Regions from separate parts of the Gallaecimonas kandeliae genome, predicted to be linked through region 3. Evidence: riboswitches for the same ligand, from Rfam matches in the RefSeq annotation. Region 3 holds a riboswitch; each other region holds the start of a gene.
What was found. Region 3 has a riboswitch for cyclic di-GMP ahead of PVT67_RS04515 (OmpA family protein). Riboswitches for the same ligand answer to the same signal wherever they lie in the genome.
Positions count from the first base shown of each region.

Region 1: it holds a riboswitch for cyclic di-GMP, as region 3 does, so the genes downstream of both, PVT67_RS18685 (Ig-like domain-containing protein) here and PVT67_RS04515 (OmpA family protein) in region 3, are expected to answer to the same signal.
Region 2: it holds a riboswitch for cyclic di-GMP, as region 3 does, so the genes downstream of both, PVT67_RS18675 (Ig-like domain-containing protein) here and PVT67_RS04515 (OmpA family protein) in region 3, are expected to answer to the same signal.

Region 1 covers NZ_CP118480.1:3,808,979-3,815,536, forward strand. Annotated here, with positions in the region: gene PVT67_RS18680 (COG1361 family protein) at 1-1,060, opposite strand, end outside; cyclic di-GMP riboswitch class I at 1,698-1,772, shown strand; gene PVT67_RS18685 (Ig-like domain-containing protein) at 1,839-4,364, shown strand; gene PVT67_RS18690 (MSCRAMM family protein) at 4,411-6,558, opposite strand, start outside.
Region 2 covers NZ_CP118480.1:3,801,019-3,807,576, reverse strand. Annotated here, with positions in the region: gene PVT67_RS18675 (Ig-like domain-containing protein) at 1-1,765, opposite strand, end outside; cyclic di-GMP riboswitch class I at 1,833-1,907, opposite strand; gene PVT67_RS18670 (hypothetical protein) at 2,425-2,550, opposite strand; gene PVT67_RS18665 (sigma-54 dependent transcriptional regulator) at 2,741-4,009, opposite strand; gene PVT67_RS18660 (ExeA family protein) at 4,270-5,919, shown strand; gene PVT67_RS18655 (general secretion pathway protein GspB) at 5,922-6,558, shown strand, end outside.
Region 3 covers NZ_CP118480.1:940,033-946,590, forward strand. Annotated here, with positions in the region: gene flhA (flagellar biosynthesis protein FlhA) at 1-1,142, shown strand, start outside; cyclic di-GMP riboswitch class I at 1,342-1,429, shown strand; gene PVT67_RS04515 (OmpA family protein) at 1,737-2,582, shown strand; gene PVT67_RS04520 (sigma-54-dependent transcriptional regulator) at 2,579-3,895, shown strand; gene fliE (flagellar hook-basal body complex protein FliE) at 3,904-4,230, shown strand; gene fliF (flagellar basal-body MS-ring/collar protein FliF) at 4,241-5,908, shown strand; gene PVT67_RS04535 (FliG C-terminal domain-containing protein) at 5,901-6,558, shown strand, end outside.

The sequences.
Region 1 (6,558 bases), 970 kb from region 3:
CAAGGGCCAGGCCGCCGGTGTTGCTGGCGTTGCCGTAGAAGGTCACCGACACCTTGTCGCCGGCTTCGTTGATGGTGGCCTTGCAGTCCTTGCTGACGTTGATGCTGCAAACGTCGAAGTCGCCGATCACGAAGTCCTTGAGGGTGGCGGTTTCAGACCGTGAAGAGCGGGTTTCCGCCAGGAAGCTGCTGAGGCAGGGGGTGCTGCCCAGCAGTTGGGTGACGTTGATCCCCCCTTCGAAGAAGGTCTCATAGGGCATGTCGCTGGTGCTCAGGCCGCCTTTGGGGGTGTAGTCCCAGGGCGGGTTGGGGATGGGGTCCAGGTTGGTGATGGCGCAGGCCAGCTTGTTGTCGGTGCCGTCGCAGAGGGCATTGCCGCCCATCTCCGAGGTATAGATCTGGTCCAGGGGGCCTATGCTGTGGCCGTCGCTGTCCAGGTTGCCGTCGCCGTCATAGTCGTCGGGATCCCATTCATAGGCCTTGATGACCGGCATGGCCCCAGAGGCTTGGGGATATTCCACCAGCACCAGCAGATCGCCGGGGCCCGCAGCTGACATTTTCACATGAACACCGTCGAACTGGCTGGCGCCATTCTTGGAGATCTTGTTCTGGAAGAACCAGAAGCCGGCAAAGGCGTCACCAGAGTTGTCGTAGCGATCCAGGCCGAAGTAGATGATGAGATCCCCTTTCTTATGGGGACCACTATCAACGGGGTTGATGTAGGCGGCGGCATAGGCGTTGGTGATGTCGTCCTTGTCGGGCACGCCACCGTCCTTGTACCACCAGTTGTTGACGTCATAGATGTCCTTGGAGCCCCCTTTCCAGTAGATGGTCTCTGGGCTGGGGTCGGCCAGGACGCCGGTGAAGGCGATGGGGGAGCCGCCGCCACCATAGAGGGTATCCCAGTCGTCACCGGCAACGGCGCCGTTCTCGGCAGTGTTACCGTCCAGTTCAAAGAGCCCTATGCCGTCTACCGCTGGAACAGGGTAGGCCGTCAGCAGGGCGGCTGAGATCAAGGCTCCCAGCCCCAAGCCTTTGAAGCTTATCAATCTGCGTTTCATCTTCCACCTCCGGTGCCACGGATGGATGGTTCGGGCTGGATCCTGAATACCTTTTCCCTGGTGGGGAGGGGGCAGTTTCCAGCAATCAGAGGGCCGGACCCTGCTGGGTCCGACTCGGTGAAAGAGAACAGCAACGACTGTGCCTTAAATTTAAACGATTGATTTTTATTGTTTTTATTGGTTTGAACTCGGCTTTCGGCGATGTTCTGTATACCTTGCCTTACAGGTCACAGAGTCGCTGGAACCTAAGCCATTGTGAACCATGAATTTCGGCCAAAATAGAAGCGTTTCAGCAACTTAACAGTGCCAAAAAGTGGGCTGTGATGGCTTTCGCAAATTGGCAAATTGTCTTGCTGGGATTGACGATGGGGCACTGCTCTTGGTCATCACTCTTTTGCTTAAGCAACTCATGAAGTTAGCTGAGTGGACAGGCCTTGGTGCCAGTAATAACTAGGCATGGAGGGGTTTTTTAGGGAGTGGTCTGTATATTTTTCGTTCAGTTTTGGCGTGTTAGAGTCCCTCCCGCTTGCTTGACCAAACTCGGCAAGCTCAGCCTTCGGCAGGGGCCTTTTCCAAGGCGTGCTGAGCGGTGTGGAGCGGAATCTCCCGGGCCTGTGAAAATTGCAGAAAGATCCTCTCCTGTAAAAGGCAAACTTCGGGTAACCGGAGGGCGCAAAGCCATGGGTCCCTAGTGGATCGCCAGGCCGCCGAAAGAGAGTATCCCCTTCTCGGGCCTTAGCCTGCTGAGGATCTTTCTCCTTACTTTGGAGGAGATCCCTTGAGTACAGCCATTCTCTTCAATAAAAAGCTTCTGCTGAGTGGCTTAGTGGCCGCCCCACTTTTCGCTCTGCAGGCCCAGGCAGTCACCCGCCCCTCGATGGGGGAGCAGAAGACCCTGGTCATCTTGGCCAACTACTCTGATGACACCTCCACTCCCTGGACTCAGGACCAGATCAGGCAAAATGCCTTTGGCACCGCCAGCGATTTCTTCTACGAGAACTCCGAAGGCCAAACCTGGCTGACTGGCGATGTGGTGGGTTACTACACCCTAGCCCTCACCAGCGCGCAGTGTGGCTCCCAGGACCTGGGTAGCCAAGCCATACAACTGGCCAAGAATGACGGGGTCGATGTCGGGGCTTACAAGCGGGTTGTGATCGCCACCCCCTACAGCTCAAGTTGCTCCTATGGCGGCGTTTCCGGCGTCGGTTCTGGCACTGTCCATCTCAACGGGCGGGTCGGCTGGGAAAGTTTTGCCCATGAGCTTGGCCACAACCTGGGGATCTACCATTCCCATGGCTTGCAGTGCGGCAGCCAGCCCCTGGGTTCCAGTTGCAGCAACGACGAGTACGGCGATACCTATGATGTGATGGGCCGTGGCTACGGCGACTACACCGCCTTCCAGAAGGACAGGCTGGGCTGGCTGAGCCAGGCCGATATCGACACGGCAACGGGTTCCGGGGTCTACCAGCTGAACCCCGCCGGTGACACCATGACGCCTGGCGTCAAGACGGTGCGTATTCCCAAGGGGATCGACCCCGCTACCGGCAACCAGGCCTGGTACTTTGTAGAATTCCGCCAGGATCAGGGCTTTGACAGCTACAACACGGCCGTTTCCAAGGGCGTGGTGATCCACAGTGCCGTTCAAGGCGTCGGTGACAGCAGCTACCTGCTGGACATGAATGATTCCAGCTTCTGGAGTCCCGATCTGGGGCTGGGCAGCACCTTCAGCGACCCTGATACCGGTGTCAGCATCACCACCCAATATGCGGGCCCTGGCTATGCCGAGGTGCTGGTCGACACTACCCAGACCGGCAAGGGCTTCCAGTGCCAGCTGCATCAACCCAGCATCAGCATCACCCCTGGTGCCAGCCAGCAAGTGACTGCAGGGACCAGGGTCAGCTACAGCATCAGCGTCACCAACAACGACGACCCCAACTGCGGCAACAACACCTTCTCCATGGACGTGCCCCTGCCTGATGGCTGGTCTGCCAGCATCTTTGGCCGCGACCAGACCCTGGCCCCAGGCGCAACGGGCACTGCTACCCTGATGGTGACTTCGGATGCCAATGCGGCAGGTGGCACCTATCCGTTGAATGTCTCCGTTTTCAGTGGTGCCTACGGTGACATCGCTACGGCGAGCTACGTGATTGCTGGCGGCAGCAGCAACCAGGCGCCCGTAGCCCAGGCTGACAGCGCCTCTACCAATGCCGGTACTGCGGTAAGCATTGCTGTGCTGGCCAATGACTCCGACCCTGACGGCGACACCTTGACCATCACTGGTACCAGCGGTGTCAACGGCAGTGCCGTGATCCAGGGGGGCAACATCGTCTTCACCCCGGCCAGCGGTTTCAGCGGTAACACCAGCTTCAACTACAGCATCAGCGACGGCAAAGGCGGCACCGCCAGCGCCACTGTCACTGTCAGTGTGGCTGCCGCCAACCAAGCCCCCGTTGCGGTGAACGACAGCGCTTCCACCAATGCCGGTACTGCGGTGAGCATCCCGGTGTTGGCCAACGATTCCGACCCTGACGGTGATACCCTGACCATCACGTCCGTAAGCGGTGGTAACGGCAGCGCCAGCATCCAGGGCGGCAACATTGTCTTCACCCCGGCCAGCAGCTTCAGCGGCACCACCAGCTTCAACTACAGCATCAGCGACGGCAAAGGCGGCTCCGCCAGCGCCACTGTCACCGTGAGCGTGGCTGCGGTTAACCATGCCCCTGTGGCAGTGAACGACAGCGCTTCTACCAATGCCGGTACTGCGGTGAGCATCCCTGTTCTGGCCAACGACTATGACCAGGACGGCGACAGCCTGACCATCACTTCCACCAGCGGTGGCAACGGTAGCCTCAGTGTTCAGGGTGGCTATATCGTCTTCACCCCGGCCAGCAGCTTTAGCGGTAGCACCAGCTTCAGCTACCAGATCAGCGACGGTAAAGGTGCCAGTGCCAGTGCCACCGTTACCGTCAGCGTGGCTGCGGCCAACCATGCGCCTGTGGCGGTGAACGACAGCGCCTCTGTCAGCAGCGGCAGCAGCGTTACCATCACAGTGCTGGGCAACGACTACGACCAGGACGGCGACAGCCTCAAGGTCACCGGTATTAACCAGGGCAGCAAGGGCTCGGTGATCCTGAACGGCGACGGCACCCTGACCTACTACCCGGGCAACCGCTTCAAGGGCAGCGACAGCTTCAGCTATCAAATCAGCGACGGTAAAGGCGGCACCGCCAGCGCTACCGTCAGCATCGGCAGCCTGAGCAGTGGCGGCAGCGGTGGCGGCGGCAAGGGCAAAAGCGGCAAATAAAAAAACGGCGGGTTGAACCCGCCGTTTTTTATTGGCTCATGCCTTCTCAGGGGCAGAGCAGGTTGTTGTTGTAAGAGTCGAAGATACCGGCCAACTGGTTTGCCAGCGCCGCACGCTCAGGTGTGTAGGCGCTGCCACCGGCATTCTTGCCCTTGGGTTTGACCAGGTAGTCGCCGGTGCCGTTGAACCCGATCTCTGCCAGCAGGGCGGCTGCTTGTACTGCGGCGTCGGTGACGGCGGGGCAGCTGCCTGCACCGGCATTGACGTTCAGCAGGTAGCCCACGTACTGGGCGGCCAGGCCGTAGGCCGGGTCACCGGCTTTTTTCTTGCCATCTCTGACCAGGGTCGGGTCGGCTATGTCACGCTTGTCGAGCAGGTCGACAGCCACGGCACAGTCGGGATCCGGGATGGTCGGGTCGGCGTCGCCGATGACGAAGCCAGACCAGAGGGTGATGGGCAGGTTTTCGTCCAGCACCGCTTCTTGATGGCCTCTGCCGTCACAGGATGTCCAGTTCTTCCAGTAGCCGATGGTCCGTGCTGAGCCTCCGGGAGGCGGTACGTCATCGATATGGAAGTGCCTGGTTTCACCGGGGCTCAAGGTGAAGTTGATGCACTCGGTTGAGTTATCAACGTTCGGGTCACCGCCGCCCGGTACGAACCAGGTATCGCCGTCCAGGCTGTTGTTGCTCCAGCCGGGCAGCATGTTGGTTTCGCAGAAGGCGTAAGTGACGGGCGTAGTCCCGTTGTCGTAGATCCGCAGCTTGGCCATGCCATTGACGTCCACGCAGTAACTGCTGCTGCCGGAGCAGCTGAAGTCGACTGCTTCACCCAAGGCCTGGGGCCCTGTGGCGGTGGCGGTGGCAATGGCTGCGCCTGTGCCGTCGCCCAAACGGATCTCGAAGGTGTACTGGTCACCGTTGGCCAGGGGTTGGCCGCTGACGGTCTTGACCACATCCGCCATGCCACGCTGCACGTTGTAGAAGGTGCAGGTGACGACCTCACCATTGTTCAGGTCGATGTTGCTGACGGGCGAGCCGTCATCACATTCGGCACCGCTGAGATCCCAACCGTCGGGGGTCAGTTCACTGACGTTGTAACTGCCAGGTACCAGCCAACCGGACTCGTTGCTTTGACCATGCATCAGGAAGAAGTTTGCCTGGTAACTGCTGGCAAATTCGAAGGACTGCCCGGTATCGGTCGGGTCAGCATCCTTGACGATGATGATCTTGCCGCGTTTGCGGTTGGTGAAGGTACAGGTGACGGTTTCACCGTCGTCCACGCTGATGGTGGCGACTCGGTTGTTCAAGTCAACCGAGGTCGGGACATTGTTGACACCGCCTTTGGGGTCATCACATTGCAGGTCGATGAGGTCGTAGCCCTTAAGCAGGGGATCGTCCTCGGTCACGCTGTAGACCCCGGCAGTCACGTTGTTGAAGGTGATGCTGTTGGGGTTCAGCGAGGTGGTATCGAGGCTGAATGTGGGAGCAATGCTGGCACCACCGGTAGAGCTGTAGCCGAAGCTGTCGGTACCGCCGATGGAGTGCTTGACGATGATCACTGTCCCCGGTTCCTGCCTGCGCAGGTTGGTGAAGGTACAGGTCACGGTTTCACCCGCTTCGACGTTGTACAGGGCTTGGCCACTGGCCTTGTCACCGGAGCTGTTGTTGTCGTCACAGACGACGCTGTCCAAAGACCAGCCGGTAGGCAGTGCCAGGTTTTCGCCTACGACGTAGCTGCCAGGTTCGACATCGAATGAGGTCTCTGCCAGGCCAGCTGCATCATAACCAGTGGGAGTGAGGGTGAAGTTGCCTTCGTCACCATTGAAGTTGAAGTCGGTCGATACGAAGGGAACGCCAGCTGGGCTGGTGGCCACCTTCTGAACGATCAGCTTGCCGTTCTTGGTGTTGGTGAAGGTACAGGTCACAGTCTCACCCGCCTGCAGGTCGATGGCGCCGGGTGCGGAGCCGTCATCACAGGAGCTGCCTGTCAGCTTCCAGCCTGCGGGTACGTTTTCGCTGATGCTGTAGATGCCGGGGACCAAGGGGTCTGAGGCATCCTGGGCAGTGTTGCCGGAGGTAGTCAGGCTGCTGTCCAGGCCAGCGATGCTGTGGTTGAAGGTGAAGGTACCGTCACCACCAACGGTGTTTTTGACCAGGATGATCTGGCCACGTTTGGTGTTGGTGAAGGTACAAGT
Region 2 (6,558 bases), 980 kb from region 3:
TGACCGTCAGCTTGTCGCCATCGGGATCCGAGTCGTTGGCCAACACCGCTATGGTGACGCTGCTACCGCTGGTGGAGGCGCTGTCGTCCACTGCCAGGGGCGCTTGGTTGGCCGCAGCCACACTGACGGTCACGGTAGCGCTGGCACTACCGCCCTGACCATCAGAGATGCTGTAGCTGAAGCTGGTAGAGCCGCTGAAACCACTGACCGGGGTGAACAGGATAGAAGATCCCTGGATCAGGGCACTGCCGTTGACACCGCTCACCGAGCTGATGCTGAGGCTGTTGCCGTCGGGATCCGAGTCGTTGGCCAGTACCGGGATGCTGACGCCGGTACCGGCCTGGGTGCTGGCACTGTCGTTCACCGCCACGGGTGCACTGTTAGCGGCCCCTACCACGAAGGTGGCGGTGGTGGCGCCCTGAAGGCCCGAGGCGCTGGCCTGTACCGGCACATTGTAATTACCGGCCAAAGCCTGGCTGCTGGACTGGACCCAAAGCTGCACGGTGCTGCTGGCGCCAGGAGCCAAGGTCAGGGAGCTGCTGGACAGGCTACCACTCCAGCCGGTTGGCCATTGGGCCGCCAGATTGATCGTCTTGTTGCTGCAACCGGTGGCATCACCGTTGGTGACCATCAGTTGGAAACCATAGCCTTGCCCTGCCTGCATGCTGGGGCTGGTGGCCGGGCTCAGGCTAAGGGCCGGCGCCGTGGCGGTGCATTGGGCGGCCTGGGCACTCACCCAGACGGTGGCACCCTTGTCGTCCAGGGATTCCAGGCTGATCACGGCACCGGACTGGGGATCCACAAACTGCTGGCCGACGGTCAGGACGGCATCATTGAAATCGCCGAACAGGGCCGACCCCGGAGTCATGTCCAGCAATTGGCTGCTATTGGGATCACCTTCGACGACGCTGCGCACCAACAGCCCCTGGGCCACGTTAGTGGTGCTCTGCATCCAGGCGTCATAGCCCAAGGCGGGACGGTATTCCAGGTAAAGCCAGCGCTGGGCACCTGAAGCGTCGGTGCCTGCAGGTACCTTGAGGGCTTCGACCCCTTGGCCGGTATGGAAGGGAGCCAACTGATAGACACCATCGTTGGCCTGGGCAACATTGGGCTGCCAACCCAGCAGGCCTTCTTCGAAGGCGTTGAAGTAGGCCAGCTGGCTGCCCATCACGTCGTAAACGTCACCGTATTCGAGACTGCGACAATTGCCCTCTGTGACTTGATCGCAATCCAAGGCATGGGCATGGAGCAGGCCGAAGGTATGACCTATCTCATGGCTCAAGACCCTCAAGGTAGTATCGCCGTTGAGGAAGACCCTTCGGCCGGCCGAGTCCAGTATCCCCATGCCGCTCCAGCCACAACCGTTCGTGGGATGGAAGTAGAGCACCAGGCCATAATCGGCCAGGTTGTAGCCTTGGGCCTGGGCAAGGGCATTGGCCTGCTGGGCCAGGGTATCGGATTGGCACTGGCTGCTGTCCAGGGAGACGGTAAGCCAGCTGCTGTCCACGTCACCGCTGAACCAGACCTTGTCGCCAGAGGCGTCACGATAAAAGGCATCGTTCTGGTTAAAGACCAGGTCCTGCAGCTGGGCTGCCGTCCAAGGTTTGTTGTCAGGGGCGTCTTGGAAGTTGACCATCAACACCAGGGTGCGTTGTTCCCCTATGGCGGGCAGCACCTGGGCCTGGGTAGGCAAACTTGATGAGAGCAGGGCTCCGAGGGCCAGCAGTTGGGCAGTCTTGCTGAGAAAGTGGCTAACCAGTTTCAATGGGATCTCCTCCAGCACAGGGAGAAAGATCCTCAGCAGGCTAAGGCCCGAGAAGGGGATACTCTCTTTCGGCGGCCTGGCGATCCACTAGGGACCCATGGCTTTGCGCCCTCCGGTTACCCGAAGTTTGCCTTTTACAGGAGAGGATCTTTCTGCAATTTTCACAGGCCCGGGAGATTCCGCTCCACACCGCTCAGCACGCCTTGAAAAAGACCCCTGCCGAAGGCTGAGCTTGCCGAGTTCGGTCAAGCAAGCGAGGGGGACTCTAACACGCCAAAACTGAACGAAAAACATACAGGCCTCTCCCTAAAGAACCCCGCCATGCCTAGTTATTACAGGCTCCAAGGCCAGGCCATTCGGCTAACTTCATGAGTTGCTTAAGCAAAACGAAGAACAGGGCCTGTTTCATCGATGTCCGGCCGTCGTTTCAGGAATTTATTGATTTGAGAAAGCCATCACAGGGCCCTTTTCCTTCCGTAAACCATATGGTAAGTGATTGTTTCTTAAGTGAAACAGCAACTTCGTTATAACTATTTGATTTTACTTACTTTTACTTAATTTCTTGGAAAACTGTCAGCTTGGTGAAACAGCTGAAGCCTGACTGTGGGGATGAACGGCTTTTTCAACTTGGATTAAAAATCGAGAGGGGAGTGCAATATTTACCGCTTGGTTCTGGGCTTGTACTCGTCCCACAGCGTGACATGGGGCTCTTCCAACAGCTCCAGCAGCGTCTGATAGCTCCAGATCAACAGGGTCCTATGGGGTATGGCCGGCTCCTCCAGCATGGCCGCCAACCTCGCCAGCTTACGCCTTTGTTTGCTTTGCTCTTGCGGTGTCATGGGGGTTACCGGTGCCTAAACCGAAAAAAGTGAGGCAATCTTTAAGCCAAAAAATCAACTTGCTGATTTTTAAAAAGAAATGAACAGAGAGGCGAGTCAGATCACATCACTGTCTCGCCATTGAAACAACAAAGGGTCAATTAAGGCCATGCTTGTCCAGCAGGCGGTACAGGGTCACCCTGGATACGCCCAGCAGCCGGGCAGCCTCGGAGACATTGTGCTGGCTGTGGGCCATGGACAGTATCACCGCCTCCCTTTCGGCCTGATGCCGAGCCTGCTCCAGGCTGATGACCGCCTTCTGTTGTTCCTGGCTCTCCAAGCCCAGATCTTCGGCACTGATCAACTTGTTTTCGCTCATCACCAGGGCCCTGCGGATGCGGTTGATCATCTCCCGCACATTGCCTGGCCAACTGTGCTGGCTGATGGCCATCAGTGCCTGTTGGCTGAATCCCTTGGCTTTGGCGTTATGGTCCAGGCTGAATTTCTGGAAATAGAAGCGGGCCAGCAGTTCCACGTCGCCAGGCCTTTCCCGCAACGGCGGCACCTGCATGTGCAGCACGTTGAGCCGGTAGTAAAGGTCTTCCCGGAAACGCCCCTTGGCGACGGCATCCTCCAAGTCCACATGGGTGGCTGCGATGACCCGGACATCAATGGGAATGCTCTCCTCTCCCCCCACCCGCTCTATGGTGCCTTCCTGGAGGAAGCGCAGCAGGTTGACCTGAAGCTCCAGGGGCAGATCGCCGATTTCATCCAGAAAGAGGGTGCCCCCTTGGGCAGTTTCAAATCGGCCAATCTTGCGCCGCAGGGCACCGGTGAAAGCCCCCTTCTCATGCCCGAACAATTCGGACTGGATCAGGGTATCGGGCAAGGCACCGCAATTGACGGCCACGAAAGGGCCACGGTGGCGGTTGGAGCGCTGATGGATGGCGCGGGCGATAAGTTCCTTGCCGGTGCCGCTCTCACCGCGGATAAGGACAGGGGCTTCGACTGCGGCCACTTTCCGTATCTGCTGGAAAACCTGCATGATGGCGGGGCTGGCCCCCACCATCTGGCATTCGTCCAAACTGGACAACTGCCGCTCCCCCATCTCCCGCAGCTTGGTGATGCCATAGGCATGGCCCAGGGTGGCTTTGAGATAGTTGGATTTGTCATCGAGAGGCAGGGTGTAGAAGTCGTAGCAGTTTTCGTAGATGAGCCGGCAGAAGTCCTGGTCATTGAGGTCCTCGGCGCTGACGAGCACTATCCAGGCCGGGGCGTTGACGTCGCAGAGCACATCTTCGAGCTCTTCCTTTTGCCGCTCCCCCAACTGGCAAGCCCTGGCGATACCCACCTGGTAACCGTTCTCGGCCAGCATGGCCCTGGCGCGGGCAGGACTGGTGGCCTTGTCGAGGTGCCACCCCGCCAAATCTATCCCCCCTTCTTGAGGGACCAGGTCCAGAAACAAGGCTTTTCGCTGACCTTCCTCTCCCTGGCTCGGCCATTCTCTTTGGATGTTATTCACGAGACTTCCTGACGCAGGGGCCTGACTTCCCAAGTTTAGTCCACCTAACCCGCTATCTTACTGGCCTCAAGAGGCGTTCACGTTTTGTTCATTCCCCCACCAAAATGCCAAGTTGAAGATCCGCACTTATAGTTGAAGGGAATTCCCATGCCGGTTTGCATGCCATGTACAACAGTTACTTCGGGCTGACGGAAGCGCCCTTTTCCATAGCGCCGGATCCCCGCTACCTGTACCTGAGCGAGCAGCACAAGGAGGCATTGGCCCACCTGCTTTACGGTATCCGTAACGACAATGGTTTCGTGCTGCTGACAGGGGAAGTGGGAACAGGCAAGACCACTGTCTGCCGCAGCCTGCTGGACAGCCTGGGCCCCAAGACAGATCTGGCCTTCATCCTCAATCCCAAGTATTCGGTATTGGAACTGTTGGCCGCCATCTGCGACGAGTTGGGCATTCCCTATCCTCCCGGCGAGCGCTGGCTCAAGGTCTACATAGATGCCCTCAACAACCACCTGCTGCGCAGCCATGCCGAGGGCCGCCAGACGGTACTGATCATCGACGAAGCCCAAAACCTGTCCAGCGACGTACTGGAGCAACTGCGGTTGCTGACCAACCTGGAAACCAACAGCCGCAAGTTGCTGCAGATCATCTTGCTGGGCCAACCCGAACTGCTGGACATGTTGGCCAAGCCGGAACTGCGCCAACTGGCCCAGCGGATCACGGCCCGTTTCCACCTTGGTCCCTTGTCCCAGAGGGAAATGCAGGCCTATGTCCAACACAGGTTGACGGTGGCGGGTGTGGAAAGACCCCTTTTCACCAGGAGGGCCCTGCACCGCCTTTACGCCTTGTCCCAGGGGATCCCCAGGGTCATCAACCTGCTTTGCGACCGGGCCTTGCTGGGCACCTATGTGCAGCGCCGCAGCAGAGTCGGCACCGCGACACTTAAACAGGCGGCCAAGGAACTGCGGGGCCACCAGCGGCCGCCGGCCTGGCGCCCCTGGGCCCTGGGTGCCTTGGCACTGGCATTGCTGGCCGTCGCCCTGGTGCTTTGGCAGCCAAGGTTGTGGCCCAGCCTACCAACGGCCAGTGCCGAGCCCAAGCCGCTTCCCGCCAAGCCACAGCAACAAGCCAGCCAAGAGGCGGCCTCAGTACCTGCCCCCATAGTAGAGGCACCACCGCCGGCCGCCCCCCAAGATCCCTGGCAATGGCCTGAACACATCCCTTTGCCCCTCAGCCAGGCCATCGCCTTTCGCACCTTGTTCAAGCAGTGGCATCTCGACTACAAGCCCGCCGCCCAACCGGCCCCCTGCCAATTTGCCAAGGAACAGGGACTGGGCTGCTTGATCGCCGACGGCGACTGGCAGGCCCTGGCCGCCTATAACCGACCGGCCGTGCTGCAGGTGGAGGGGGAGCAGGGCCAAAGCTTCTACCTGACCCTGCTCTCCATCGAGGGGGATAAAGTGAAAGTGCTTGTCGCCGACCAACAGTTTGAGATGCCGAGTGACGAACTCAGAAGCCACTGGCAGGGCAACTACAGCCTGCTGTGGCGGCTCCCTCCCGGTTACGACCAACCGCTACGCCCCGGCAGCCAAGGGCTGGCGGTAGCTTGGCTGGAGCATCAGATGGCGGCGATCAATCAAAGGCAGGAACGAAAACTGCCTGAAGCTACCTATGATTTCGTGCTGTTTCGGGATGTAAAGGCTTTTCAATTCAAGGAAGGCCTGGCGGCGGACGGCGTGGTAGGCCCTGAAACCAGCATGCGGCTGACCGCCCTGACCGACGGTAGCGTGCCATTGCTGGCGGCGCCGGAGGGCTGACCATGTCCTACATACTGGATGTCCTCAAGCAATCGGAACGCCAACGCCAGGAGGGCCAACCTGGGGCCAACCTGGTGGTAGAGCCATTGGTGGTAGAAACCCAAAACGAAGAGAACTGGCTGCCAAGGCCCTTTCATCTGCTGTGGTTGTTGCTGTTTCCCCTTATTTACCTGCTGTGGCCGGATACGCCTGTCCACCAACCAGAGGCAAGAACCCAGCCCAGCGCGGCCCAACATGCCCAGTCCCAGGTAAGGAAAGCACCGGTAAGCCCCTTGAAGGACAAACCCCAAACCGCCGCCGTCCCAACCAAAGGGAAAAAAGAGGATCTGAGCGCCCTCTTGGGTGGCGACGCCAAGGTGCCTCCCCTGGTGCTGGAAGAGGCTAAGCCGGTCCAGCCCAAAAACGACAGTCCAGCCTTGCCTCCCAAGGTAAAGGCGCTGGAAGAAGAAGCCATGGTCCTTAAAGACAAGGAGCCCGCCAAGGAAGCAACAGCAGTATCAACCGCCGTTACGGAAACGGTAAGTGAGGGCCAGGCTGCGCCCGTTCCCCAGTTACCCTCATGGCGAGAATTGCCCGTGGATATCCAAAGACAATTGCCCGCCCTGAATTTCAGCGTCCATCTCTACAGCCCCGAACCCG
Region 3 (6,558 bases):
CCTTCGCCGCCTGGCGCCAGGGCCAGGTGGTGCAGGTGGAGGAGCGGGACCAGGTCCACGAGGATCTCGCCAAGCAGCTGCAGCAGGAAAAGCCCCTGGCCTGGGACGATCTGCCTCAGGTGGACGCCCTGGCCATCGACCTCGGCTACCGGCTGGTGACGTTGGTGGACAGGGACCAGGGCGCCGAGCTGCTGGGCCGGGTGCGGGGCGTGCGCAAGACCTTGTCCGAACAGATGGGCTTCCTGGTGCCTGAGGTGCGCATCCGCGACAACCTGCAACTGGGGGCCAGCGAGTACCGCATCAAGCTCGGCGGCGTCACAGTCGCCCGCGGCGAGGTGGACCCGGAGCGACTGATGGCCATCCAGAGCGGCGAGGTCTACGGGGTGCTGGACGGCGAGCTGGCGGTGGAGCCGGCCTACCAGATGGAGGCCGTGCTGATCGCCCCCGACCAGAAATCCAAGGCCCTCAACCTCGGCTATTCGGTGGTGGACAGCGCCACCGTCATCGGCACCCACCTCGGTAAGGTGATGCGCGAACACCTGGACGAGCTCTTCGGCCATGACGAAGCCCTGGCCCTGTCCGAACGCCTCAAGGGGCTGTCGGAGAAGCTGGCCGAGAGCCTCAATACCCAGCTCAATCCCATACAGCTGCTGCGGGTCTACCGCCAGTTGCTGGCCGACCAGGTCAGCCTGCTGGATATCCGCACCATAGCCACCACCCTCATCGACAGCTGCGAGCTGACCAAGGATCCGGTGCTGTTGGCCGCCGACGTGCGCTGCGCCCTCAAACGCAGCCTGATCCGCCAGGCCATAGGGGAGCGAGAGCAGCTCACCACCATGACCCTGGACGACAAGCTGGAGCAGACCTTGATGAAGGCCCTTAACCAGGCCCAGCAGGGCGGCAAGGTGGCCCTGGACAGCTTCCCCATAGAGCCCAGCCTGCTCGGCAAGCTGCAGCAGGTGATGCCGCAGCTCAAGGACGAGATGCAGCGCCAGGGCCATCCGCCGGTGCTGCTGGTCGTGCCGCAGCTGAGGCCGCTGCTGGCCCGCTATGCCCGCACCTTCGCCCGCGGCCTCAAGGTACTGTCCTACAACGAGGTTCCGGAGAAGATGCACATAGACGTGGTCGGGACTTTGGGTTGAAATGTGCAACGATGGTGCAGGAAAAGTGTAACAGGGAGAGGGGTTTAGCTTTTTTAACGGCGCTGCAGCCCAGGTCTGGTACGACGTGGCATCTTTTTAACGACTAGGCACTTTACGTCGCAAGGATGCAACTATATGCTACATCCTGAATCGTTTAGATTCTGTTTAAGTCTGCGGGGCCTGTCCCCAAATACTTAGCTGTTGAAAAAGGCAAACTGTTGCGAAAGCGCAGGACGCAAAGCCTCCGGTCTTAGGGAGTTCGCTCCTATGATAGCGGGGTTGCCAGAGCTGAGGTCTTTGCCTCGGAAGTAGATACTGATGAGCGTCGGTAAGCATATCTGCATGTGCTTGACTGCTTCCACGGCATTCCTTTCTCTTGATGATGGGTGGGTGCTTAGTGCCCCTGTCTGTCGGCATGCCTTTTCCAGCTACTCGTTTCCATTAACTGAGTAGGCACGACATCATGATGTACGTTGCAGCTGGACAAAGTGCGTTTTCCTCAACCGCCCGTCGTTACGGGCCGGAACCCTGGATCTTGTCCAAGGGCTAGCCGCCCCTGTCCGACAATCCCTGTTCCGCTGTTGAGGTATGAAAATGCACAGAACATCCCTGGCCCTAGGCCTGGGGGGCGTGGCGTTTTTGTCCCTAGCGGCCAAGACGCCCCTGCCCGCCATGGACCACGTGGCCTGGCAATTTAAAGGCGATCCCTTCGTCTGCACCCTGGCGTTGCCGGTGGCGGGCTTCGGCAAACTGCGCTTTGAGAAATGGGCGGGGGAAGACCTGGCTTTCGAAGCCAGCCCCAGCCTGCCGCTCAGCGCCGATGCCGAGGTCAGCCTGTCCTGGCGTAACGCCCCCTGGCAGGAACCTGTCCAGAGCCTCCGCTATCCCGCCACCCGGCAAGGGCCACAGCTGCGCTTCTCGGCGCCGGCCAGCCAGGAGCTGCTGGAGGCCATGGACAAGGGCCGTTGGGCGGTGCTGACCCTGCCCCAGGGGGAGATGCAGGTGCCCAGTGTCCACTGGCAGGGGGCGGCCACCGCCTTCCGTACTTGCCTGGACCACCAGGCCCCCATCTCCTACCGCCAGGCCAGGGACCAGTCCCTCTACTACGGCCTTGGCGTGCGCAGCCTGACGTTGGCCCAGCGCCAGCAACTGGCCAAACTGGCCCGCTACGTCCAGCTGGACAAGGCGGTCAGGGCGGTGCTGGTGGACGCCTATACGGACGACACCGGTGACCATGTGGCCAACCTGCAACTGGCCAGGGAGCGCGCCGCCGATGTGCGCGCCGCCCTGGTAGAAGCCGGTCTGCCCAAACGCCTGATCCAGACCCGTGCCCACGCCGACCGTTACCCCGCCACCGACAACAAGAGCGCCAGGGCCCGTGCCCTGAACCGCCGAGTCACCTTGAGGGTGCTCAAGGACAAGAAAGGGAAGAGCTCATGAACAAGACCATATTGCTGGTGGACCCCAGAGGCGCCACCGATCCTCTCTTCGGCCAGCTGGAAGCGGCCGGTTACCGCCTGGAGCGGGCCCTGGATTGCGCCACCGCCCTGGTCAGCCTCCATCAACATCAGCCGATGCTGGTACTGGTGGACGCCGACCTCGACACCCCGCTCAGCGAATTCGTCGCCCGCGTCAAGCGCAGCCACCCCAAGTGCGCCCTGGTGACCCTGGTGCGCGCCCACCAGAGTGTCAAGGCCAGTGAGGCCATGCGCCAGGGCGCCATGGACTACCTGCTCAAACCCTTCAACAGCGACCAGCTGCTGGCCGTGGTCAACCACGCCTTCAGCTTCTTTGAGCCCATTCCCAACATGGTGGTGGCCTCCCAGGCCAGCCGTCAGGTGCTGCTGCTGGCCAAGAAGGCGGCCCAGACCAACGCCTCCATCCTCATCGGTGGCGAGTCCGGCACCGGCAAGGAGCGCCTGGCCCAGTACATCCACGAACAATCCCAGCGGGCCGAAGGCCCCTACGTGGCCGTGAACTGCGCCGCCATCCCCGAGACCATGCTCGAGTCCACCCTCTTCGGCCACGCCAAGGGCGCCTTCACCGGCGCCGTGGCCAGCCAGGTGGGCAAGTTCGAGCTGGCCAACGGCGGCACCTTGGTGCTGGACGAGATCTCCGAGATGCCCCTGGAGCTCCAGGCCAAGCTGCTGCGGGTGCTGCAGGAGCGGGAGTTGGAGAAGCTGGGCTCCAACCAGAAGGTGAAGCTGGACGTGCGCATCATCGCCGCCAGCAACAAGGATCTGCGCGCCGAGGTGGCCAAGGGCCGTTTCCGTGAAGATCTCTTCTACCGCCTGGACGTGCTGCCCCTGGCCTGGCCGGCCCTGCGGGAGCGCCAGGAGGACATACTGCCCCTGGCCCGCCACTTCCTCGAGAAATACGCGGATAGCAGCCGTTTCGAGCTGCACCCCGACGCCGCCCGCGCCCTGCTGGCCCACCCTTGGCCCGGCAACGTGCGGGAGCTGGAAAACGTCATCCAAAGGGCGCTGATCCTGGCCCGCGGCCTGGTGCTGCAGCCCGAGGATCTGATGCTGCCCCGCAGCGCCGTCCCCGAGCTGGAGCCCGGCTTCGGCTCCCTGCGGGCCTCCAAGAAATGCGCCGAGTTCCAGCACGTGCTGGACACCCTGCGTCGCTTCAACGGCCACCGCCAAAACACCGCCGAGGCCCTGGGGGTCACCACCAGGGCGCTGCGCTACAAGCTGGCCGCCATGCGTGAACAGGGCATCGACATCAACCAACTGGTCGTCACCGGCTAGGGAGCAACATGAAAATCGACAACATCAGCACCCAGGCCAGCTTGCTGCAGAGCCTGGAACGGATGAGCCGCGAAGCGGCCGGTATTGCCCCCAACAGCCTGGGCGGCCAGGAAGGCGCTTCCTTCGGCCAGGTCATGGCCCAGGCCATCGACAAGGTGGATTTGGACCAGAAGAGCGCCGGCGCCCTGGTGTCGGCCGTGGAAACCGGCCAGAGCGACGACCTGGTGGGGGCCATGGTGGCCAGCCAGAAGGCGGGCCTGAGCTTCTCGGCCCTGGTGCAGGTGCGCAACAAGCTGGTGTCGGGTTTCGACGACATCATGCGCATGCCCCTCTAAGGACTGACCCATGGCAGAACTGATCAACGCCCAGCCGGCTTCCCCCTTGCTGGATAACCTCAAGAGCCTGGGCAGCCGCTGGCGGCGCCTGTCCGGCGACAGCCGCTCCGTACTGGTGATAGCCCTGCTGGCGGCCCTGGTGGCCAGCGCCATCGTCGTCATCCTCTGGACCAGCAGCCGCCAGTACGTGCCCCTCTACGGCAAGCAGGAGGCCTATGACAAGGCCAGCATCCTCGACAACCTGGAGAAGGACGGCATCGACTTCCGCCTCGACGCCGCCACCGGCAACGTGCTGGTGCCCCAGGACAAGCTGGCCGACGCCCGCATGCGCCTGGCCGCTCACGGCATCAAGGCCGCCCTGCCGGCGGGCCTCGATGACCTTGGCAACATCTCCAGCCTCGGCACCAGCCAGTTCATGGAATCGGCCCGCTACCTGCACGCCCTGGAAGGGGAGCTGGCCCGTACCATCATGGCCCTGGACTCGGTGCGCAGCGCCCGGGTCCACCTGGCGGTGCCCAAACGCACCCTCTTCGTGGGCCGCGAGGAACAAAAGCCCAGCGCCGCCATACTGGTGGATCTGGCCTCACCCTTGGACCGCGGCCAGGTGGAGGCCATCCTCAACCTGGTGGCCGGGGCCATCCCCGGCATGAAGGCCAGCGCCGTCTCAGTGGTGGACCAGGAGGGCCAGCTGCTGTCGGCCGACCTGGAAGAAGCCGCCAACAGCGGCCGCCTCACCGACAAGCAGATGGACTACGGCAGCCGCCTGGAAGAGCGCATGGCCCAGCGGGCCCGCGACATGCTGAGCCCGCTGCTGGGCCAGGACAACTTCCGGGTGCAGGTGGCCGCCAACCTCGACTTCTCCGCCGTGGAGGAGACCCGCGAGGCCCTGGACGACAAGCCGGTGATGGTGAGCGAGACCGCCAAGCGCGACAACAGCACCGACAACATCGCCCTCGGCATCCCGGGGGCCCTGACCAACAGGCCGCCGGTGGCCCAGAACAACAGCGCCACCGCCGCCAACAGCAACACCAACACGGCTGAGGATCCCCAGAAGGCCGTCAGCCAGCGGGAGGAGACCAGCCGCCGCTTCGAGACCGGCAAGGCCGTCACCCATACCCAGTACGCCCAGGGCCGCCTCAAGCAGCTGTCGGTGTCGGTGCTGCTCAACAGCGCCAAGGCCCCCAAGGGCGGCTGGAGCCAGGCCGAGCTGGACCAGCTGTCCGACATGGTCAAAAACGCCGTGGGCTTCGACGCCCAGCGCGGTGACCAATTCAGCCTGCACGCCTTCAGCTTCGCCCCCGCAGCCCCGGCCCTGGCCGAGCTGCCCCAGCCCCAGTGGTGGCAGGACCCGATGTGGCGCGACTACCTGCGTTATGGCCTGGGCGCCTTCATGCTGCTGCTGCTGATCCTTTTCGGCATCCGACCCCTGGTCAAACACCTGGTGCGGCCCCTGCCGGCCGGTGACGAGGAGCTGGATTACCTCCAGGAAGAGCAGGCGCCAGCTCCTGTCCAGGCCCTTGAGGGCAGTGGCGAGGAAGCGCTGCTGGCCGCCTTGCCGCCGCCGGGCTCTGAGCTGGAAGTGCAACTCAAACACCTGCAACTGCTGGTGGACAAGGAGACCGCCAGGGTCGCCGAAGTGGTCAAGCAATGGGTGAGCAACGATGAACGACATGACTGAACGCAGCGATCTGGACAGGGCCGCCATACTGATGCTGTCCATGGGCGAGGCCACGGCCGCCAAGATCATGGCCCGCCTGGGCCGTGACGAAGTCCAGGCCCTGTCCCAGCGCATGGCCAAGCTGAGCGGCGTCTCCACGGCGGAAGCCAAGTCGGTGATGCAGGGCTTTTTCGAACACTACCGCGAGCACAGCGGCATCAGCGCCGCCTCCCGCCAGTACCTGGAGAAGACCCTGGATCTGGCGCTGGGCAAACGCCTGGCCCGCGGCATGGTGGACAGCATCTACGGCGACGCCCTGCGCCAGGAGCTCAAGGCATTGCAATGGGTGCCGGCCGAGACCCTGGCTCGCTTCTTCCGCAACGAACATCCCCAGCTGCAGGCCGTGCTGCTGGCCTTCCTGCCGCCGGAAAACGCCTCGGCGGTGCTGGGCGCCTTGCCCGGTGAAGCCCATGACGATCTCCTCTACCGGGTCGCCAACCTCAAGGAGGTGAGCGAGCAGGTGCTGGACGAGCTCAAGGCCACCCTGGCCCGCTGCCTGCAATTCGTCTCAGAGCAGTCCACCGCCAAGGTGGACGGGGTGCGCCAGGCCGCCGACATCCTCAACCGCTACCAGGGGGACCGCGGCGCCCTGATGGAGATGCTCAGGCTGC